3 regions of the Ensifer sp. SL37 genome follow, and region 3 is predicted to be linked to each of the others. Evidence: riboswitches for the same ligand, from Rfam matches in the RefSeq annotation. Region 3 holds a riboswitch; each other region holds the start of a gene.
What was found. Region 3 has a riboswitch for thiamine pyrophosphate ahead of thiC (phosphomethylpyrimidine synthase ThiC). Riboswitches for the same ligand answer to the same signal wherever they lie in the genome.
Positions count from the first base shown of each region.

Region 1: it holds a riboswitch for thiamine pyrophosphate, as region 3 does, so the genes downstream of both, thiO (glycine oxidase ThiO) here and thiC (phosphomethylpyrimidine synthase ThiC) in region 3, are expected to answer to the same signal.
Region 2: it holds a riboswitch for thiamine pyrophosphate, as region 3 does, so the genes downstream of both, thiB (thiamine ABC transporter substrate binding subunit) here and thiC (phosphomethylpyrimidine synthase ThiC) in region 3, are expected to answer to the same signal.

Region 1 is NZ_JAPPRN010000001.1:1,068,898-1,071,157, forward strand. It holds gene OVA00_RS04845 (thiazole synthase) at 1-153, opposite strand, end outside; gene thiS (sulfur carrier protein ThiS) at 157-354, opposite strand; gene thiO (glycine oxidase ThiO) at 351-1,322, opposite strand; TPP riboswitch at 1,484-1,604, opposite strand; gene bioB (biotin synthase BioB) at 2,028-2,260, shown strand, end outside.
Region 2 is NZ_JAPPRN010000006.1:1,622,276-1,624,535, reverse strand. It holds gene OVA00_RS19935 (thiamine diphosphokinase) at 1-320, opposite strand, end outside; gene OVA00_RS19930 (GNAT family N-acetyltransferase) at 405-890, opposite strand; TPP riboswitch at 1,026-1,144, shown strand; gene thiB (thiamine ABC transporter substrate binding subunit) at 1,196-2,224, shown strand; gene thiP (thiamine/thiamine pyrophosphate ABC transporter permease ThiP) at 2,232-2,260, shown strand, end outside.
Region 3 is NZ_JAPPRN010000001.1:1,211,903-1,214,162, forward strand. It holds gene thiC (phosphomethylpyrimidine synthase ThiC) at 1-1,199, opposite strand, end outside; TPP riboswitch at 1,290-1,418, opposite strand; gene OVA00_RS05485 (sigma-54-dependent transcriptional regulator) at 1,516-2,260, opposite strand, start outside.

The DNA.
Region 1 (2,260 bases), 140 kb from region 3:
CTGGCGGCCTCCGGCGGTTTCGCGCCGGAGCGAGACCGTGACGATCTCAGTGCCTGACGATCGCACCGCATCTTCCATAACGGCGGGGGAGGGGTAGCGGGCGGTGCCGAGCAGCAACCGTGAGCGCAGGTCCTGTCCATAAAGCGTCAGCATGTCTCAGCCTCCTTTCATCGGCGAGAGAATTTCGATCCGGTCCCTGTCGCTGAGCGCATGACCCGAACGGTCGGCCCGGTGCACCAGTTCGCCGTTGACGGCGGTGGCGAGCCAGTCGCCTTCGAAATCAAGGGCGGCCAGAAGCTCGGCGAGGGTGGTGACGGCGAGGTCGTGATCCTCGCCATTGACGGTCAGTCTCATGCGGCATCTCCCTTCAGGTCCTGCGCAAGCGCGAGGTCGGCTGCTTCCGCCGCCAGGGCCGGCGAAAGCAGGAAGCCATGGCGGTAAAGTCCGTTGATCGTGATGGTCTGCTCGGTGCGCAGGGCGCGCGGCAGGTTGTTGGCGAAGGCGGGGCGGACGCCGGCGCCGGTTTCGACGAGGCGCGCTTCGCCGAAGGCCGGATGCAGCGCATAGGCGGCGTTCAGCAGTTCCATGAGGGAGCGGGCGGTGATCGGTCCGCCGTCATCCGTCTCGATCATCGTCGCCCCGCACATGAAGAGGCCGCCGCCGCGCGGCACGATGTAGAGCGGGATGCGGGGATGAATGAGCCTGACCGGCCGCGACAGTTCCACGTCGCTTGTCTGCAGGTAGAGCATTTCGCCGCGCACGCCCCGCAGGCCCGGCGTTTCGCCGATGCGTGCCGCGCCGGCGCAGTCGGCGACGAGATCGTGGTGGCCATCGTCGCTCGTCTCATCGAGGAAGGTGACGCCGTGATCGACAAGCTTCTGCCGCAACCGGCTCAGCGCCCGGCGCGGGTCGAGATGCGCCTCACCGGGAAAAAACAGCGCCTCGCGGAAACGTCCGGCAAGCGCCGGTTCCAGCCGTTCGATCGCGGCGGCGTCGAGCCATTCGAAGCCGGAGGTGCGTGAGGCAAAGCGCTTGAGTTCGCCCGCATCCCGTGGCGGGGCGACGACAAGCGTGCCGTTTCGGGAAACCTCGCCCGGCAGGGCGTCGTCCCACCAGTCGATGGCGCCGATGCCCTTCGTCAGCACCACCTCTTCGGCGCTCTCGCGTTCGCACCAGGGTGCCAGCATGCCGCCGGCAAACCAGGAGGCCGCGCCGGCAAAGCCTGGTTTTTGCTCGACAACCGTCACCGCGACACCGCGGGCGCTAAGTTCATGCGCCAGACAGAGCCCTGCGACGCCGGCACCTTTGACGAGGATCCGCATGGCTCAGTGTTCCCGCGAGGCGTGGGCGGGCCGTCGTGAGGGAAGCGGGATGGTGTTGGCGGTGTGCATGCCGAGGCTCCGATTGTGGAGACCCAGTTCACGAGCGAAGGAAGGGGAAGGACGCCTTGCCGTTGAATGGTCGCGGGAACGCGACGTTTGCGGCAGCGATGTCTGCACCGTCCCTACGCCAGTATGAACTGGATCAGGTTCAACGGGTCACTGCGCCGCGCAAACCGCATAGCAGAATCTCAGCCCCTTGGCGGGACACCCCTGGTGAATGCTACAAGCTGACCGTTCGGGGCGGTTTTTGTCAAGAGCCAGCATTCGTGTGCGATGTGATCTCATCTGCCGAGAAAATTATCTATAATTTTGCGACGAGAAAGCGGAAGCGTTGGCGGCGTGCTGAGGGGAGGAGTGTCAGGCGGGCAGAGCGGGTCGAAAAATACCGGAGAAGCCCCGCTCGTCCTCGTTTCTCGGGTGCGTTACGCCCGATTTCGGAAATGGGAGATGCGACCGATTGATTGGTGATTGTTGCCCTGTCTCGGCGGTTTCCAGATTCACTCACGGTCAAAATACAACCAGAAGGGTATTTGCTAACACAAACTCTCCACCTGGGTGCTTGCGAACTTTGCTCGTCGATAAAATTATAGATAATATCAGATTCTATCTATTTCGCGTTTGCGATGACCTGGAGGACGAGCCTAAATGCTGGACGGAACCCTATCAACTGGCGCTAATTTTACCCCGGGCGACGCGGGCGAATCCCGCTGGACCCAAGCGGAAGCTGAAAAAATCTATAATTTGCCGTTCAACGATTTGCTCTACCGCGCACACACGGTCCATCGTGCGCAGTTCGATCCCAACGCCATCCAGATGAGCCGGCTGCTCTCGATCAAGACCGGAGGCTGCGCCGAGGATTGCGGCTATTGCAGCCAGTC
Region 2 (2,260 bases), on a different contig from region 3:
CTGCGGGTACCGCCGAGGGCGCCGGCGAAAATCAGGCGATCGGCTCCACGCGACAGCGCCGCCTCGACCGCGATCTCCCCGTCCGTCGCGGCCTTCGCCGCCGGATAGGGCTCGCGCGAGACGGAGGCGTAGTCCGCAAGAAGGGCTTCCTCGGTCGAGTCGAAATCACCGACCCAGACATCCGGCACGATGCCGAGCAATCGGGCATGGCGCATGCCGCCGTCAGCCGCAATGAAGCGACTTGCGGCCAGCTGGTGAGCCAGCCGGTCGGTCAGCGAAAGGGCGCCGCCAAGCAGAATGGTGAAGGTCGATCGAGCCATGGCAAAGCCCATAGCGCAAAGGACCGCCGAAGGAAAACGAAGAAAACCGTCGAACGAGCGGTTCTCGATATTTTGGTCAGACCATCAATGCCCCTCGGGCACCGGATCGGGAAAAAGCATGCCGGCATAAATGCCGGGGGTCGAATCCGGAATTTCGACGGCGCCGGCCACCCGCTCGTAGAACTTCGCCGGCCCGACGCCGCCGATAATCGCGTAGCCATAGCCGGCCTCGCGCATGGCCGTGAGGCTTGCAAGCAACAGTGCCTCACCGATCCCCTGCCCGCGCATGCTTTCGTCGACGCCGGTCGGACCGAAGAAGCCGAGTGCCGTTACGTCGTGGCAGGAAAAGCCGACGATCTTTTCGTCATGGACAGCGACGTGCATGCGCGTCGGGGTGGAGGAAAAGGCGGCTTCCGCCTCGCCCGCCCATCCGGCACCGAAAGTCTTTTCAATCCAGGAAACGACCAGGCGGCGCTCCGGCGCCATGGCGCGGCGAATGCTGATGCCAAGGCCAAGCTTCGACTGAGGTTCAGCCGGCAGGGCATAAAGTCGAACAAGCATATCGGGCATGACATTTCCTCCTCGCTGCCGTTGTGTAGCGCAGTTGGCGGCATACGCAAACACGAGCCATTGTGCTGGCCAGGCGTCCCCTTGCTTCGCCGTAAACATCGCTTGCCATGGGACCGAGGCAGCGGTAAATCTCTTGCCGCTCTAACGGGGTGCCTCCCGACCGCATTGCGGCCGGAGGCTGAGAGGCGTCAAAACGCCAACCCGCGGAACCTGATCCGGCTCATACCGGCGGAGGGATTAGACGCGATCGGATCGATACGCCCTTTTCCCATGCAACAACGAACTTTGGGAGAGAGGTCCTCGCCATGTCCAATTCATCGCAACTTAAATTCTTTAGCCGGCTAGCCCTTGCGACGGCCGCGAGCCTTGTTTTCTCCGGCGCCGCGACCGCCGCCGACAAGACGCTGACGGTGTACACCTATGAGAGCTTTATCACCGAATGGGGCCCGGGCGCCAAGGTCGCAGAAGCCTTCGAGAAGACCTGCGAATGCAAGGTCAACTATGTCGGCGTGGCCGACGGCGTCGAGCTGCTCACCCGCCTGAAGCTCGAAGGCGAGGCTTCCAAGGCCGACATCGTGCTTGGCCTCGACACCAACCTCGTTGCGGAAGCCAAGGCAACGGGCTTCTTCGCGCCGCACGGCGTCGAGGCAACCGGCGTCACCGTTCCCGGCAACTTCTCCGACGACACGTTCCTGCCCTATGACTACGGCCACTTCGCCGTCGTCTACGACACCGAGACGCTGAAGACGCCGCCGAAGAGCCTGAAGGAGCTGGTAGAAGGCGACCCGTCGCAGAAGATCGTCATCGAGGATCCGCGTACGTCGACGCCGGGCCTCGGCCTCCTGCTCTGGGTCAAGGCCGTCTATGGCGATGAGGCGGGTGCCGCCTGGACGAAGCTGAAGGACCGCGTTCTGACCGTCACCCCCGGCTGGTCGGAAGCCTATGGCCTCTTCACCAAGGGCGAGGCGCCGATGGTGCTGTCCTACACCACGTCGCCGGCCTACCACATGGTCGCGGAAAACACCGAGCGCTATCAGGCCGCTGCCTTCTCCGAAGGGCACTACATCCAGATCGAAGTCGCCGGCATGACCAAGAACGCCAAGGAGCCGGAACTGGCAAAGCAGTTCCTCGCCTTCATGACCGGTCCGGACTTCCAGTCGATCATCCCGACGACGAACTGGATGATGCCGGTCGCAGCGACCAAGGAGCCGCTGCCGGACGCCTTCAATAAGCTGGTCAAGCCGGAAAACACCTTCCTCCTGCCCTCGGAGGACGTCGCCAAGAACCGCAAGGCCTGGATCGACGAATGGCTTGCCGCCATGAGCAAGAACTGAGGCCGGATTGTTCGCACTGCGCGAAAATCGTATGAC
Region 3 (2,260 bases):
CAGGCGATCTTGGTGAGCTCGCCGAGCGTTTCGAGTTCGGCGAATTGTGCCGCGTCGTTGGCATCGGCGATCGAGCCGGGGCGCAGGCCGTCGCCGAGCGAGAAGGAGACGTCATAGGCGCGGCAGATGTCGCAGATTTCCTCGAAATGCTCGTAAAGGAAGCTCTCGCGATGGTGATGCAGACACCACTTGGCCATGATCGAGCCGCCGCGCGAAACGATGCCGGTGACGCGATCGACGGTGAGCGGGATGTAGTGCAGCCGGACGCCGGCATGGATGGTGAAATAGTCGACGCCCTGTTCAGCCTGCTCGATCAGCGTGTCGCGATAGACTTCCCAGGTGAGGTCCTCGGCAATGCCGTTGACCTTTTCCAGCGCCTGGTAAAGCGGCACGGTGCCGATCGGAACCGGTGAGTTGCGGATGATCCATTCGCGGATGTTGTGGATGTTGCGGCCGGTCGAAAGGTCCATGACGGTGTCGGCGCCCCAGCGCGTCGCCCAGACCATCTTTTCGACCTCTTCCGCCATCGACGAGGTGACGGCGGAGTTGCCGATATTGGCATTGATCTTCACCAGAAAATTACGGCCGATGATCATCGGCTCGGATTCCGGATGGTTGATGTTGGCAGGCAGGATCGCGCGGCCGCTGGCAATTTCCTGGCGCACGAATTCGGGTGTCACGTGATCGGGGATGTGGGCGCCGAAGCTCTCGCCGTCGCGGACTTTCGCACGCGCCGCGTCGCGGCCGAGATTTTCGCGGATCGCCACGAACTCCATTTCCGGCGTGATGATGCCGGCGCGGGCATAGGCAAGCTGGGTCACTGCGCGGCCGCCCGTGGCCTTCAGCGGCGCATGCTGGAACGGGAAGGTCGGTGTCAGCCTGTCGCCGCTCACAAAGCCGTTGTCCTCGGGGCGGACCACGCGTCCCTCATAGGTTTCCACATCGCCGCGGTCGACGATCCAGTTGCGGCGCAGCCGCGGCAGGCCGTCCTCGATGCGGATCTCGGCGTCGTCGGCGGTGTAGGCGCCGGAGGAATCATAGACCGTAACCGGTTGCTCGCCCGACGTCGGGTGGAGCGCAATCTCGCGCATCGGCACGCGGATATCCGGATGAAGCACGCCCGGCTTGCGGATCTTGCGGGAGGCGGGAAGCGGTCCTTGCGTGACCGTGAGGGCTGCGGGTTTGGTGGCAATATTCATGACGAGGCTCCAAGTTTGCAATTGGAGACCCAGTTCTGATGCCGGAAAGATGAAAGACGCTCCGCCAGATGCTGGACGCACGGGATCCTGGCTTCGATATCTGCACCGTCCCTACGCCAGTATGAACTGGATCAGGTTCAACGGGTCACTGCGCCACAGCCGGCAAGCCGGCCATCCAGCAGAATCTCAGCCCCTTGCGGGACCCCCCTGGTGAATGCCTAGATCATAGCCATCGATCGGCCCGGGTCGTCAAGCGTGAATTCGCCTGCCGACAAAGATGCACCTATTGCGTGTGGTGACGGATTCGGGTTTGACGCTAGCGGCCGGCCTTTTCCGGTGCGGCCCGCTCGGCGTAATCGGCACGGTTGATGCCGTGGCGCTGGAGCTTGTCGTAGAATGTCTTGCGCGGAATGCCGAGCGCCTCGATCGTCGCCTTGACGTCGCCGCGCTGAGCCCGCAACACCTCTTTCAGGATCTCCGCCTCGTAGCGTTCGAGCCGTTCCGGGAGCGCAAATCCAGGCTGTTCGGCGGGCGCAATCGGCTGTCCCAGCGGACCTTCGACACCAAGCGCCACGCGTTCTGCAAAGTGCGAGAGCTCGCGCACATTGCCCGGCCAGGCATGCGTCATCAGATGTCTCTGCACGGCCGATGTGACCACAGGCGCGTCGCGCTTGAAGCGCTCGGCCGCCCGGGTCAGGAAGTGCGAGAAGAGCAGCGGGATATCGTCTCGGCGTTCGCGCAGCGGTGGGATCGACAGCGTTACGACATTCAATCTAAAGTAGAGGTCTTCCCGGAAATCGCCGCGCTGCGCCGGGTCGCCAAGATCGATTTTGGCAGCCGCGATGACGCGGATATCGACCGGACGAACGTGGTTGGTGCCAAGCGGCGTGATTTCGCGCGCTTCCAGAACGCGCAGCATCTTCACTTGAGTCGCCGGTGGCATCGCCTCGATCTCGTCGAGGAACAGCGTGCCGCCGCTCGCATGCTCGATCCGGCCGATGCGCTTCTTCAAGGCGCCGGTGAAGGCGCCCTGTTCGTGGCCGAAGAGTTCGCTTTCGATC